2 regions of the Actinomadura sp. NPDC049382 genome follow, and region 2 is predicted to be linked to the other one. Evidence: predicted binding sites of a transcription regulator. Region 2 holds the regulator's gene; the other holds the start of a gene.

Region 1 (7,321 bases), on a different contig from region 2:
CGGAATGCGCCTGTTATCCGGCTGGGGCGGAAAGTGAGAAATAGCCGGGAGCGGGGTTGGTCACCGCTACGCGGCAATCGCCTTGATCGTCATGATGTGGCGGGGATGCGCGGTCGCCGGGGACGGTGCCGTGTCCGTACATCTCGTCCAACATCGGCAGTTCCCGAACCGGGCGCGGCGGCGGCCCGCCGGTGCGCGGCCGCGGCCGCGAGGCGGCGCGGGGCGGATTCAAGCCCTATTTCGGAGGGTATTCCGCGGCGCCGAAGTCCCGGCCGGTGAACCCGTCCCGGTGTTTTCGGGCGCGTCGGTCCCGGCGCGCCGATTCGGGGCCGGAGCCGCCGCGTTGCCGGGCGCCCGCAATCCCTGGTGGACGCGATGCCGGAAAACGCCGATGATTTGCACCGCCGTGGCGCGTCGCCCGGCCCCGCTTGGCGTTGCCCGGCCGCGCGGAAGATCTTTGGGCACGGTTGCCGGGCGGCCCCGCTCCGGGCGGGTCAGCCGCCGGGTCAGCCCGCCGGGGGAGCGGGCGCGGCGGGGCGGGCGAGTAGGGCGACCGGATCGCGGCCGACCCGGGTGACCACGAGCGTCGCCTCCGCGGCGCCGTGCCCCGGCCGGCGCCCGGCGAAGCCGAGGTCGCGGCGCAGCCGGTCGACGTCGACGGCCGAGCCGCGCTTCTTGACCGTCAGCACCCCGACCTCGCGGCGGCGCAGCTCGGCGCGCAGGCGCTTCACCGAGAACGGCAGGACGTCCTCGATCTCGTAGGCGGACGCGAACGGCGTCGGGAACAGCCGGTCGGACGTGATGTACGCGATCTGCGGATCGGCCAGCCCGCCGCCGACCAGTTCTGCCACCTCGCCCACCAGATGGGCGCGTATCACCGCTCCGTCGGGCTCGTATAGGTAACGGCCCCATGGGCGGACATCGGGGCCGTCCGACACTTGCGGGGTCAATGTCCAGACCTGCGGGTCGGTGTCGGACGACAGCAGCGTGGCCCGGCGGCCGACGTCCCCTGCGAGCGACCCCAGCCAGAGGGCCGCCTCCTTGACGTCGCCGTGGACCGACACCCACTCGGCTTCTGCGCCGTCCGGGACGGCTTCATGCGGGATGCCGGGCGCCACCTTGACGCACGCTCCAGGGACCTTCTGTGCTCTGTCCAGGACGACGTCGAGCGGCGGCTCGTAGGAGCGCGGGTCGAAGACCCTGCCCCGTGCAGTGCGGCGCCCGGGGTCGGCGAACACCGCGTCGAAGCCGTCCAGAGCGGCCTCAGTCGCGTCGCCGACGCGCACGGACGCGTCGAGGCCGAATTCGGTCACGTTCGCCTGCGCCACCTCGGCCGTCAACGGGTCGAGTTCCACGCCCTCCCCGGTGAGGCCCGCGCGCCCCCGCGCGATGAGGTCGGCCCCTATCCCGCAGCCCATGTCCAGCACACGCGCGCCGTCCAGCCGGTCGGCGAACCGTCGGGCTCTGTGCGCCGCCACACTCGCACGGGTGGACTGCTCAAGGCCCGCCTGCGTGAAGTACATGCGGTCGGCGTCCGGGCCGAACTTGGCCCGTGCCCGCTCCCGGAGCCGCACCTGCGTGAGCGCCGCTGCGACCAGCGCGGGATCGTGTCGTTCGCGCAGCCGCGTCGCCGTGGCGAGCAATCCGTCCTCGCCGACGTCCGCCGCCGCCGCCTCGCCGAGGAGTGCCTGGCCGGAGGGGGTGCGCAGGGCCCGGAACGACGCGATGTCCATGGAGCGAAGTTAGCGTCGGGTGAACGGCGCCCGGTGCCTCCGTGTCCGTGTTGACGGGCTCCCGAGCACGGAATAGTCTCCATGACTGGCACTCTCGTACTGAGAGTGCCAACAACAGCGACAAGGTCGGTCTGGCACCCGCGACGGCAGGCCGGTCCAGGGTCGCCTCTTCTGTCACATGTGCTGGCCGGTCATCCGTGGCCGGCCGAGGACCAATCGAAGGGGAGGTCAGATCGTGACGACCGCCACCAAGGTTGTTCTCAAGCCGCTTGAGGACCGCATCGTCGTCCAGCCGCTTGAGGCCGAGACCACCACCGCGTCGGGCCTGGTGATCCCGGACACCGCCAAGGAGAAGCCCCAGGAGGGCACCGTCCTTGCCGTTGGCCCGGGTCGCGTCGACGACAAGGGCGAGCGCGTCCCGGTCGACGTCAAGGTCGGCGAGGTCGTGCTCTACAGCAAGTACGGCGGCACCGAGGTCAAGTACAACGGCGAGGAGTACCTCGTCCTCTCGGCCCGCGACGTGCTCGCGGTCATCGAGAAGTAATCACCGAGACGTGATGCACCCGCCCCGGTCGGCGCCGCCTTCGGCGGGGCTGCCGGGGCGGATCGCGTAATAGAGGAGTATCCGCATGGCGAAGATCCTGGAGTTCGAGGAGGACGCTCGCCGGGCTCTTGAGCGCGGCGTCAACGCTCTCGCGGACGCCGTCAAGGTGACGATCGGCCCGCGCGGCCGCAACGTCGTCATCGACAAGAAGTTCGGCGCGCCGACCATCACCAACGACGGCGTCACCATCGCCCGCGAGGTGGAGCTGGAGGACCCCTACGAGAACCTCGGGGCCCAGCTCGCCAAGGAAGTGGCGACCAAGACCAACGACATCGCGGGCGACGGCACCACCACGGCGACCGTCCTCGCGCAGGCGCTGGTCCGGGAGGGCACCCGCAACGTGGCCGCCGGCGCGTCCCCGCTCGCGCTCAAGCGCGGCATCGACGCCGCCGCCCAGCACGTGTCCGACCAGCTGCTGAAGTCGGCCCGCGAGATCGTCGAGAAGGACGAGATCGCGCACGTCGCGACCATCTCCGCGCAGGACCCGCAGATCGGCGAGCTGATCGCGGAGGCGTTCGAGAAGGTCGGCAAGGACGGCGTCATCACCGTCGAGGAGGCCCACACCATGGGCCTCGAGCTGGAGTTCACCGAGGGCCTCCAGTTCGACAAGGGCTACCTGTCGCCGCACATGGTCACCGACCACGAGCGCATGGAGGCCGTCCTGGAGGACGCCTACGTGCTCATCGTGGACGGCAAGATCTCCAACGTGCAGGAGTTCCTGCCGCTGGCCGAGAAGGTCGCGCAGACCAAGAAGCCGCTGCTCGTGGTGGCCGAGGACGTCGAGGGCGAGGCCCTGGCGCTGCTCGTCGCCAACAAGATCCGCGGCACCTTCACCTCCGTCGCGGTCAAGGCGCCGGGCTTCGGCGACCGCCGCAAGGCGATGCTGGGCGACATGGCCACCCTGACCGGCGGCCAGGTCGTCAGCGAGGCCATCGGCCTCAAGCTCGACTCCATCGGCCTGGAGGACCTCGGCCGCGCCCGCCGGATCACCGTGACCAAGGACGCCACCACCATCGTCGACGGTGAGGGCTCCGCGGACGAGATCACCGCGCGCGTCAACCAGATCAAGGTCGAGATCGAGAACTCCGACTCCGACTGGGACCGCGAGAAGCTGCAGGAGCGGCTGGCCAAGCTGGCCGGCGGGGTCTGCGTGCTGCGGGTCGGCGCCGCCACCGAGGTGGAGCTGAAGGAGAAGAAGCACCGCCTGGAGGACGCCATCTCGGCGACCCGCGCGGCGATCGAGGAGGGCATCGTCTCCGGCGGCGGCAGCGCGCTGGTGCACGTGGCCAAGGAGGGCTTCGACACCCTCGGCCTGTCCGGCGACGAGGCCACCGGCGCCGAGGCGGTCCGCCGCGCGCTCAACGAGCCGCTGCGCTGGATCTCCGAGAACGCCGGCCAGGAGGGCTACGTCGTCGTCTCCAAGGTGCAGGCGCTGCAGGCCGGCCACGGCTACAACGCCGCGACCGGCGAGTACGGCGACCTGATCGCCCAGGGCGTCATCGACCCGGTGAAGGTCACCCGCTCCGCGGTCACCAACGCCGCCTCGATCGCGAGCATGCTGCTCACCACCGAGGCGCTCGTGGTCGACAAGCCGGAGGAGGCCGAGGAGGCCGCCGGCGGCGGCCACGGCCACGGCCACGGCCACGGGCACGGCCACTGACCCTTCCCGCGTCCCGGCCGGGGCCGTCCGCCCCGGCCGCGTGGGAGAGGCCGCGCCGGCTCGACCGGCTCCGCGACCCCCGTCCACCCGGTGGACGGGGGTCGCTGGCATGTACCCGAATGGGAAGTTCTTTATCCGGTGGGCGGTTTGATCTTTCGTGACGCGTGGCAATGAAATGATCGCATGACGTAATATTCCCAGGTTCGTTCCAGCACTGTGACCATTCCGTTGTCAACGACGGGGCAGACACGCCCGGCGGCGCTGGGCATCATGCTTGACGTGACCGAGGGATGCTTCGCCGGGACCATGACCGCGCGCGCTGCCGAACCCTCGGGAGGTCCGGCCCCGCCACCGCCCCGTGACGCCGCCCGCGACACCGGCCGCGGGACGCGGGCGCTGCGCGCGGCGGACGCCGCCGACGGCGACCTCAAGGAGCTGACGAACCTCGCCGTCCAGGGCGATCCGGGCGCCATTGAGGTCCTCATCGCCGAGGTGCGCCCCATGATCGTCCGGTACTGCCGGGCCCGGCTCGGCCGGGTGTCCGGGCAGTACCACATCGCCGACGACGTGGCCCAGGAGGTCTGCATCGCCGTGCTGTCGGCCCTGCCCCGCTACCGGGACATGGGCCGCCCCTTCGCCTCGTTCGTCTTCGGCATCGCCGCGCACAAGATCGCGGACGCGATGCGCAGCGCGGTGCGCGCCGCCGTGCCCACCGAGGACCTGCCGGACGGCCCCGACGACCGGCCCGGGCCGGAGGAGACGGTGGTCCGCTACATCGAGGCGCAGCGGGCCCGCGACCTGCTCACGCGGCTGCCCGAGCACCAGCGCGAACTGGTGCTGCTGCGCGTCGTCGCGGGGCTGTCGGCCGAGGAGACCGGCAACGTGCTCGGCATGTCCGCCGGCGCCGTGCGGGTCGCGCAGCACCGCGCCCTGGCCCGGCTCCGGGCGATGGCGAGAGAGGAGTCGATCGCTTGACGGAGCGAGGCCCCCTCACCGGCATCGGGGGCGCCCCGAATCCGGCCGAGCCCTCGCACTCCGGTGATGCCCCGGCCCCGGCACCGGCCCATGCCCGCGCCCCGGCCGGTCCGCCGGCCGCGGACCTGGCGGCCGTCCGCCGCACCGACGCCCTCATCGAGTCGCTGGCGGCGCGGCGTCCGCCCGCGCCCGCCGCCCCGCACCCGGCGCCGCCCGCGTGCGCGGGTGACGATCCCGACCCGGCGGTGCGGCTGCTGCACGCGCTGATCATCGACGTGGACGAGCAGACCGCCGACCCCGCCCCGCCGGCGCCGCCCGCGCCGTCCGGGCCCGGCCCGCGCCGCCGCGGGTCCCGCACGATCGTCGCCCTCGGCGTGGCGGGCGCCGTCCTCGCCAGCACCGGCGTCGCGGCGGCGGGCGGCGGCGCCGACCGCTCCACGGGCGCCGCGCCGGCGCCGCGCGCGTCCGAGCACGCCGCCCCGGCCGCCATGCCCGCCGCGGGCGACGCCGACGCCGCGACCCGCGCCCGCCCGCAGGAGCCGTCCGCCGCGCCGGCGCCCGTGCCGGAACCGACGAGGACGGGCAGGCCGTCCCGCGGCGGGGAGCGCGAGGACATCACGCGCCTCAAGCGCCGCCTGGACGACCTCTTCCCGCCCCGGCGGCACCACGAGCGCCGCCCGGAGGGCCCGGTCAGGATCACGCGCGCGGCCCCGTCCGACCGCCCGGAGGCCGCGCCCGGCGACGACCCCGTCCTCGATCTGGACGACCTGGCCGCGCTGCGGCGGGAGGCGGAGCGCCGCACCGACCGCTACCGGGCACCGCGCTGGGACGACTGATCCCGGCCGGCGGCCGGGCCCGGCGGGCGCTAGTTCTCGTCGCGGCCCTCTTCGCTGTCGATCACGCCGTCGACGTAGCCGCGGGCGTACTCCCAGCTGACGTAGTCGACGGGATCGGGGGACAGGGCGGGCTCGTGGACGCGGGGGAGCCCGGCGTCCAGCAGGTGGCGCAGGTTGCCGTGCAGCAGTTCCCAGTCGATGTAGTGGAGCTTGCCGCAGTCGCCGCAGTCGACGGTGAGGCCGCGCACGCCGAGCGGCTCCAGCAGTGCACGGAAGACCTCCAGGTCGGCGAGGTCGGCCAGCACGTCCTCCCGCTCCGTCACGCTGAGCGGAGCGGCCTCGTCTCCGGGGTCGCCGAGCGCCGCCGCCGGATCCTCCGGGTCTCCGGCGAACGGGTCGAGCGGTGCGTCATCGTGCACACTCCCACGCTACTGCCGGAGCCCCCGAAAGGTGCACCCCCCGGTCTCCTCTGTGCGCGAACAATTACGCGGAGTGTCCGCCGGGCGGGGGAATGCTCAGGGGCGTCCGGCGTGTTTCCTGATGTCATCAAGGCCACGCGGCCGCAGCGTGCAAGAGCCCGCGCCGGTGCGGGCGAACGCCCTACCATGGGGACAGGGTCCTTGTGACCTGGCCCGATGCCGCAACCGATACGGGAAGGTTGTCATGAACCCCGCCGCCGAGCCCGACAAGTTCCTTCCGCAGGGCCTGACCTTCGACGATGTGCTCCTGCTCCCGGGCTATTCCGACCTCCAGCCCGGCGAGGCCGACACCACGACCAGGCTGACCCGCGAGATCTCGCTGCGGATCCCGCTCGTCTCGGCGGCGATGGACACGGTGACCGAGGCGCGGACGGCGATCGCCATGGCCCGGCAGGGCGGCATCGGCGTGCTGCACCGCAACATGTCGATCGAGGACCAGGCCGAGGAGGCCGACCGGGTCAAGCGGTCCGAGTCCGGGATGATCACCAACCCGGTCACCTGCCTGCCGGACGCGACGCTCGCCGACGTCGAGGAGCTGTGCGCCCGCTACCGGATCTCCGGCGTGCCGGTGACCGACGTGCGCGGCGTGCTGGTCGGCATCGTGACCAACCGCGACATGCGCTTCGAGTCGGACCTGTCCCGCCCGGTCCGCGAGGTGATGACCCCGATGCCGCTGGTGACGGCGCCGGTCGGGGTGGCGCGGGACGAGGCGTTCCGGCTGCTGGCGGGCAACAAGGTCGAGAAGCTCCCGCTGGTGGACGCCGACGGCCGGCTCAAGGGCCTCATCACCACCAAGGACTTCACCAAGAGCGAGCAGTACCCGGACGCCACCAAGGACGGCGACGGCCGGCTGCTCGTCGCCGCCGCCGTGGGCGTCGGCGAGGACGCGATCCGCCGCGCGAAGGCGCTCATCGAGGCGGGCACCGACGTCATCATCGTCGACACCGCGCACGGCCATTCCAAGGGCGTCGCCGACACGATCGCCTCGATCAAGGGCAACTCGGGGGTGCAGGTCGTCGGCGGCAACGTCGCGA
Region 2 (7,321 bases):
CGGGTCGGCCTCCCGGAGCGTGACGAGCCCCTCCCACGCGACCGGCTCGTCCACCGCGAACCAGGTGATCACGGCCTCCACGCCGAGGTCGCGGAACGTCGCGTCGGTCAGCCGTTCGGCGACCGCCTCGCGCAGCCCCTCCGCGGTCTCGGCGAGGCGGCGGCGCCACCACGGGGGCTCCGGCTCGGCGGGGGCGCCCGTCGACCAGCGCGTCCCCGGGCCGGGCAGGCCGGAACGCCGCTCGCCGCCGGCGCCGTCGACCACCGTGCAGTGCCAGCCGTCCGGCCCGCCCTGCAGCAGCACCCGCGCCGGCGCCCGTCCACGCTCGGTCGCACCCTCGTCCACCATCCCGTTGACACTATCCACCCAAGAGGGGCGGCACGCTGCATTCCGGCCGTCCGGCGCGTGGTTTCCGGACGACACGGCGGCGGTTGCTCGACCTGGGCCCGTATGTAGGTACGGTCGGAACAGCGGCCAGACGGTCTGACCCGACCTCCCGGAGGTAGCGTGACCCACCCCGAGCAGGTACTGCGTTCTGCGAAGGAACGGGAAACGGTGAACGGCGCCGTCCGCGCGCTGCGCTCCGCCGCCCCCGACGGCTGGGAGCGGCTCGACTTCGCGTTCCGCGCGACCGTCGGCATCGACAGCGCCTCGCTGGAGGTCGAGGACGCCGATGGCGGCCGCCGCACCGCCGTCCCGCCCGGGCAGGCCATCGGCAGGATGGACGAGTTGCGCCGCGTCATGTACCGCGCCGGCAAGGGCGCCTGGTTCACCGCCCGCCTCCAGATCGAGCGCTCCGGCCGGTTCAGCGCCGAATTCGACTACGACGGCGAACCGGACTTCACCCCGCCCCTCACCGCCTCCGCCTACGCCCAGGACCTCGACCGCTTCCCCCGCACGGCCGCCCACATCCCTGACTGGCTCCGCGCGAAGCTCGACGAGTCCTGAGCAGGCGGTCGGGCGGGGCAGACTTGAAGGGTGCCCTCGACGCTTCCCGACGGAGATCCCGTACCGGCCGACGGCGCGCTGCCCGGCAGTGCGCTGGACGGCCTGGGGGACCGCCCGTTCGCCTTCTACGTCCATGTGCCCTTCTGCGTGACGCGGTGCGGGTACTGCGACTTCAACACCTACACGGCGACGGAGCTGGGTCCGGGGGCGAGCCGCGACTCCTACGCCGACACCGCCATCGGCGAGGTGCGGATGGCCCGGCGCGTCCTCGGTGACGCGGATCTCCCCGTGGAGACGGTCTTCGTGGGCGGCGGTACGCCGACGCTGCTCCCGCCGGGCGACCTGGGGCGCGTCCTGGACGCCATCGACGCCGAGTTCGGGCTCGCTCCGGGCGCGGAGGTGACGACGGAGGCCAACCCCGAGTCGGTGGACGAGGCGTACGTGGCCAAGCTCCGGGAGGCCGGGTTCACCCGCATCTCCTACGGGATGCAGAGCGCGCGCGAGCACGTCCTGGCGGTGCTGGAGCGCACCCACACACCCGGGCGCGTCCCGCAGGTCGTCGAGTGGACGCGCAAGGCGGGCTTCGAGCACGTCAACCTCGACCTCATCTACGGGACGCCGGGGGAGACCGACGACGACTGGAGGGCCTCCCTGGAGGCGGCCCTCGCGTCCGAGCCCGACCATGTGTCGGCGTACGCGCTGATCGTCGAGGAGGGCACCCGCCTGGCCGCCCAGGTGCGGCGGGGCGAGTTGACCGCGCCGGACGACGACGCCATGGCCGACCGCTACCTCATCGCCGACGAGATGCTCGGCGGCCACGGCCTGCACTGGTACGAGATCTCCAACTGGGCGTCCGACCCGGCCGCCGCCTGCCGCCACAACATGCTCTATTGGACGGGCGCCGACTGGTGGGGCGTTGGCCCGGGGGCGCACAGCCACGTCGGTGGAACCCGCTGGTGGAACGTCAAGCACCCTGCCGCCTACGCGTCCCGCCTGGCCGAGGGCACGACCCCGGCCCATGCCAGGGAGATCCTCACCGACGACGACCGCCACATCGAGCGCGTCATGCTCGAACTACGCCTCGCCCAGGGCTGCCCCACGACCCTCCTGGACGACAAGGCCATCCGCAGAGCGATCGACGAGGGCCTGCTAGAAGCGGCCCCCTACACAGAGGGCCGAGCCGTCCTGACCCTCAAGGGCCGCCTCCTGGCCGACGCCGTAGTCCGCGACCTCACCTAGCAGCGAACCCCGGCCACCGACCACGGGCAGGCACGCGGAGCGAGCGCCGGCGAGCGCAGCGGGCCTGCCCGCCGAGCCGGTCGACCGCAGCGCCACGAGGAGACCCCGCACGGTCACAAGAACCAGAACCGTGGCGTGAGGATCGACCGGCTCGCAACGGGGGTTCCAGGGGGTCGCCCCCCTGGGTCACACAGTCACGAAGTCGATCAGTTCCTCCACCCGGCCCAGAAGGGCGGGTTCCAGGTCGGTGTAGCTGTTGACCGAGTTCAGGATCCGCTTCCAGGCGGCGCCGGTGTCGTCGCCCCAGCCGAGTTCGGCGATGACGCCCTCCTTCCACGGGATGCCGCGGGGGATGCGGGGCCAGGCGCGGATGCCGACGGCGGCGGGCTTCACCGCCTCCCAGATGTCGATGAACGGGTGGCCGGTGATCAGGACGTGCGGGGACGACACCCGCGCGGCGATCCGGGACTCCTTGGAGCCCTCCACCAGGTGGTCGACCAGGACGCCGAGGCGGCGGTCGGCGTCCGGGCCGAACTCCTCGACGATCGCGGGCAGGTCGTCGACGCCTTCGAGGTACTCCACGACGACGCCTTCGACGCGCAGGTCGTGGCCCCAGATCTTCTCGACCAGCTCGGCGTCGTGGACGCCCTCCACGTAGATGCGGCTCTCCTTGGCGACCTGGGCGCGCAGCCCCTGGACGGCGATCGAGCCGGACGCCGACCGCGCCGGCCCCTTGGGCGCCGCGGCGGGCCTGACCAGGGTGACCGGCTTGCCGTCGATCAGGAAGCCCGCCTTCGCCAGCGGGAACACGCGCCGCTTGCCGAACCGGTCCTCCAGCGTGACGCCGAACTTGTCGCAGCCGACGACCGCGCCGCAGAAGCCGCTGCCGGGGTCCTCGGCGACGAGCCCCGGCTCGGCCGGGACCTCCGGGATCTGTCCCTTGCGCGGCCTGCGCCAGTCGCCGGCGAGCACGTCGTTTCCGTAGTCCTTACTGCGCACGGGTCCGCACATTAACCCGGCGGGAGGGCCGGGCGGCGTCGCCCCTCGTCCCTCGGCGTGGCGCCCGCGTCCGATACGGATAGGATCGCGCCGCCGTGCGGGGAGTGCGCGGGCACTCCGATCGGGGGTGCGGGGCCGTACAATTGGCACTCTAGAGTATGGAGTGCCAGCGGAACGGCCGACCGGACGAGGGAGGTGACGCCGTGCTGGACGACCGCAAGCTCGCCGTCCTGCGCGCCATCGTCGAGGACTTCGTCTCCACCAACGAGCCGGTGGGGTCGAAGGCCCTGGCGGACCGGCACAACCTCGGTGTGTCGCCCGCGACCATCCGCAACGACATGGCGGTGCTGGAGGAGCAGGGCTACATCACCCAGCCGCACACGAGCGCCGGGCGCGTCCCGACCGACAAGGGCTACCGGCTGTTCGTCGACCGGCTGTCGACGATCAAGCCGCTGTCGGTCGCCGAGCGGCGCGCGATCGAGACGTTCCTGTCCGGCGCCTACGACCTGGACGACGTGGTCAGCCGCACGGTGCGGCTGCTCGCGCAGCTCACCCGGCAGGTCGCCGTCGTGCAGTACCCGTCGCTGACCCGCTCGTCGGTGCGGCACGTCGAGCTGGTCCCGGTCGCCGAGGGGCGGCTGCTGCTCGTCCTGATCACCAACACCGGGCGGGTGGAGCAGCGGGTCATCGAGACGCCGGGCGCGATCTCCGAGGAATCGATCGGGCACCTGCGGGCGTTGCTCAACACGTGCCTGGACGGGCTCGGCCTCGGCGACGTGCCGACGGCCGTCGCCGACCTTCCGGAGAAGGTGGGGCCGGACGAGCGGCCGGTCGCGGCGGCGGTGCTGTCGGTGCTGCTGGAGACGCTCGTCGAGAAGCACGAGGAGAAGATCGTTTTCGCCGGGGCGGCCAACCTCGCCGCCGTCGACTTCTCGCAGAGCCTGCGGGAGGTCCTGGTGGCGCTGGAGGAGCAGGTGGTGCTGATGAGGCTGCTCGGCGAGACCGGCGACTCCTCTACAGTTACGGTGCGGATCGGCACCGAGAACCCCGACCTGGGGCTCCGATCGACCTCGGTGGTCGCCGCGGACTACGGGGTCGGCGACCTCACCTTGGCCAGGCTCGGAGTACTCGGGCCTACACGCATGGATTACCCCAGCACGATGGGAGCGGTACGGGCAGTGGCACGCTACGTGGGACAGATCCTGGCGGGGTCGTAAGGTGGCGAACGACTACTACGCGACCCTGGGGGTCCGGCGCGACGCCAGCGCCGACGAGGTGAAGAAGGCCTACCGCCGGCTGGCGCGGGAGCTTCACCCGGACGTCAACCCGGATCCGGAGACCCAGGAGAAGTTCAAGGAGATCACCCAGGCGTACGAGGTGCTCTCCGACCCCAAGAAGCGGGAGATGTACGACCTCGGCGCGGACCCGTTCGCGTCCGGGGCGGGCGCGGGGGCCGGCGGGTTCGGCGGGGCCGGGTTCCCGTTCAGCGACATCATGGACGCCTTCTTCGGGACGGCCACCCAGCGCGGCCCGCGGTCGCGGGCGCGGCGCGGCCGCAACGCGACGCTGCGGGTCGAGCTCGACCTCGCCGAGACCGCGTTCGGCACGACCCGCGAGCTGTCCATCGACACCGCGGTGGCCTGCGCCACCTGCGACGGGTCCGGCTGCGCGCCGGGCACCCACCCGGAGACGTGCGAGACCTGCCATGGCCGCGGCGAGGTGCAGCAGGTCCAGCGCTCGTTCCTCGGCCAGGTCATGACGGCGCGGCCGTGCCCGGCGTGCGGCGGGTTCGGGTCGGTGATCCGCAACCCGTGCACCGAGTGCTCGGGGGACGGCCGGGTCCGCACCCGGCGCACCGTCAAGGTGAAGATCCCGGCCGGGGTGGAGAACGGCATCCACATCCAGCTCGCCGGCGAGGGCGAGGTCGGCCCGGGCGGCGGCCCGCCCGGCGACCTGTTCCTGGAGATCGTGGAGAAGCCGCACCCGATCTTCGAGCGGGAGGGCGACGACCTGCACTGCACGGTCGAGATCCCGATGACGGCGGCGGCGCTCGGCACCAGCGTCACGATCGAGACGCTGGACGACGCCGAGAGCGTCGACATCAAGCCCGGCACGCAGTCGGGGCAGGTGATCACGCTCTACAACCGGGGCGTCCGGCACCTCAACGAGAGCGGCCGCGGCGACCTGATGATCCACGTGAACGTGGAGACGCCGGGCCGGCTCGACGAGGAGCAGGAGGAGCTGCTCCGCCGCCTCGCCGCCCTGCGCGGCGAGGAGCGCCCGCCCGGCAAGTTCGCCCCCGGCCAGCGCAGCGGCGTGTTCTCCCGCATCAAGGACGTCTTCAACCAGCACTGAAGCGAGGTGGCGGCGGCCTACCGGGAGGGCCGCCGCGGCGGTTCCGAGCATTGAGAGGCCCACATGAGCCCGCCGGTGTTCCTCGCCGGGGCGGACGCGCTGGAGCGCGGCACGGTCGTCCTGGACGGCCCCGAAGGGCGGCACGCGGCGGCCGTGCGGCGGCTGCGGCCCGGTGAGCGGGTCGACCTGACCGACGGTGCCGGCCTGCTGGCCGAGTGCGTCGTCACCGCCGCCGACCGCGCGTCCCTCACCCTGGACGTGCTGGCCCGGCACCGGGAACCGCCGCCCGCGCCGCGCATCGTGGTCGTCCAGGCGCTCCCGAAGGGCGAGCGGGGCGAGCTGGCCGTCGAGACGATGACCGAGGTCGGCGTGGACGTGATCGTCCCGTGGGCGGCGGAGCGCTGCGTCACCCGGTGGCGCCCGGAGCGCCGCGACAAGGCCCTCGGCCGCTGGCGCGCGACCGCCCGCGAGGCCGCCAAGCAGGCGCGGCGCAGCCGGCTGCCCGAGGTGCCGGAGCTGGCGTCCACCGAGGACGTCGCCGCGCGGGTCGCCGCCGCGTCACTGGCCCTCGTCCTGCATGAGGAGGCCGAGGCGCCGCTGAGCGGGGTGGAACCGCCGGCGGACGGCGACATCGTGCTCGTGGTGGGCCCCGAGGGCGGCATCACCGAGGCGGAGCTGGAGCGGTTCGCCGCGGCCGGCGGCCGCCCGGCGCGGCTCGGCCCGACCGTGCTGCGCACGTCGACGGCCGGGGTGGCGGCGGGCAGCGTGCTGCTGTCCGCCACCGGGCGCTGGTAGCGCGACCCGCCGGGCCCGTCAGGGCGTGGTCGCCGGGCCCTCCTCGCCGGTTCCCGCGGCCGGGCTCGTCGGCGCCTGCGTGGGCGCGTCGGTGGGCTGCGAGGTCGGCGACGTGGTGGGCGTCGACGGCGGCGGCGAGGTCGGCGCCGTCGTGGGCGTCTCGCTCGGGCACGGCGTGGTCGGCTGCGTCGGCGTGTCGGTCGCACCCGGCGAGGCGGGCGCGGTGCCCGCGGGCGGCGGGATGCGGCACGACGACAGCCCCGGCGACGAGCTGGGGATGGTCGTCGACGAGGCGGACGGCGCACCGGACGAGCTGCTGCCCGCCGCGGGCGGCTCGGGGAACTCGGGGTTGCCCGGGGTGCTCGCGCGGTCGCCGTCGGTGTTGTTCTGCCCGCCGCCGGACGGCCGGCTGTTGCCGACGGACTGCTGGATGAGGTCGATGGTCTGCGGCGCCGTCACGCCGAGCCCGGCGATGACGACGGCGGCGGCGACGGCGAGCACGGGCCGCGCCCAGCCGACGGTGAACCGGTCCAACCCGAACCGGGCGGGTCCGAACCGCCCGAGACCGAACCGGCGGCTCTGGCCGTCGGCGACGCGGGCCCGGATGCGTTCCAGGCCGTCGCCCGCGGGGTTGACCGTATCCGCCTCCGCGTGCAGGGCGCGGCGGAGGATCTCGCCGTGCTCGTCGTGGGGGTCGGTGGTCATGTGAACTGCTCCAGGACGTTGCGTAGCGCGGTCATCCCGCGCGCCGTATGGCTCTTGACGGCGCCGCGGGAGATGCCCATCGCGTTGGCGATCTCCGCTTCGGACAGGTCCGCGTAGTAGCGGAGGACGAGCGCCTCCCGCTGGCGGGCGGGGAGCCGGCCGAGCGCGTCGATCACCGCCGAGCGCTCCAGCTCCCCGATGGCACCGGCCTCCGCGCTCGGCGCGTCGGGCAGCCCCTTCGGGGCGTACTTCTCGACGACGGCGCGGTGCCGGAGCACCG

The links. The regulator HrcA, encoded in region 2, represses chaperone genes, less so after heat shock. The targets are predictions, from matches to a motif close to TTGGCACTCTCNNNNNGAGAGTGCCAA.
Positions count from the first base shown of each region.
Region 1: groES (co-chaperone GroES) is a predicted target of HrcA. The motif match lies at 1,819-1,845, and genes of this name have one in related genera.

Region 1 is NZ_JBFARO010000044.1:3,014-10,334, forward strand. It holds gene AB0K34_RS24500 (class I SAM-dependent methyltransferase) at 507-1,733, opposite strand; gene groES (co-chaperone GroES) at 1,966-2,277, shown strand; gene groL (chaperonin GroEL) at 2,363-3,997, shown strand; gene AB0K34_RS24515 (sigma-70 family RNA polymerase sigma factor) at 4,277-4,972, shown strand; gene AB0K34_RS24520 (hypothetical protein) at 4,969-5,808, shown strand; gene AB0K34_RS24525 (DUF5319 domain-containing protein) at 5,838-6,227, opposite strand; gene guaB (IMP dehydrogenase) at 6,472-7,321, shown strand, end outside.
Region 2 is NZ_JBFARO010000013.1:86,997-94,317, forward strand. It holds gene AB0K34_RS11660 (hypothetical protein) at 1-348, opposite strand, end outside; gene AB0K34_RS11665 (antitoxin YezG family protein) at 556-948, shown strand; gene hemW (radical SAM family heme chaperone HemW) at 979-2,187, shown strand; gene AB0K34_RS11675 (DUF3097 domain-containing protein) at 2,374-3,186, opposite strand; gene hrcA (heat-inducible transcriptional repressor HrcA) at 3,390-4,403, shown strand; gene dnaJ (molecular chaperone DnaJ) at 4,405-5,541, shown strand; gene AB0K34_RS11690 (16S rRNA (uracil(1498)-N(3))-methyltransferase) at 5,605-6,336, shown strand; gene AB0K34_RS11695 (hypothetical protein) at 6,355-7,041, opposite strand; gene AB0K34_RS11700 (SigE family RNA polymerase sigma factor) at 7,038-7,321, opposite strand, start outside.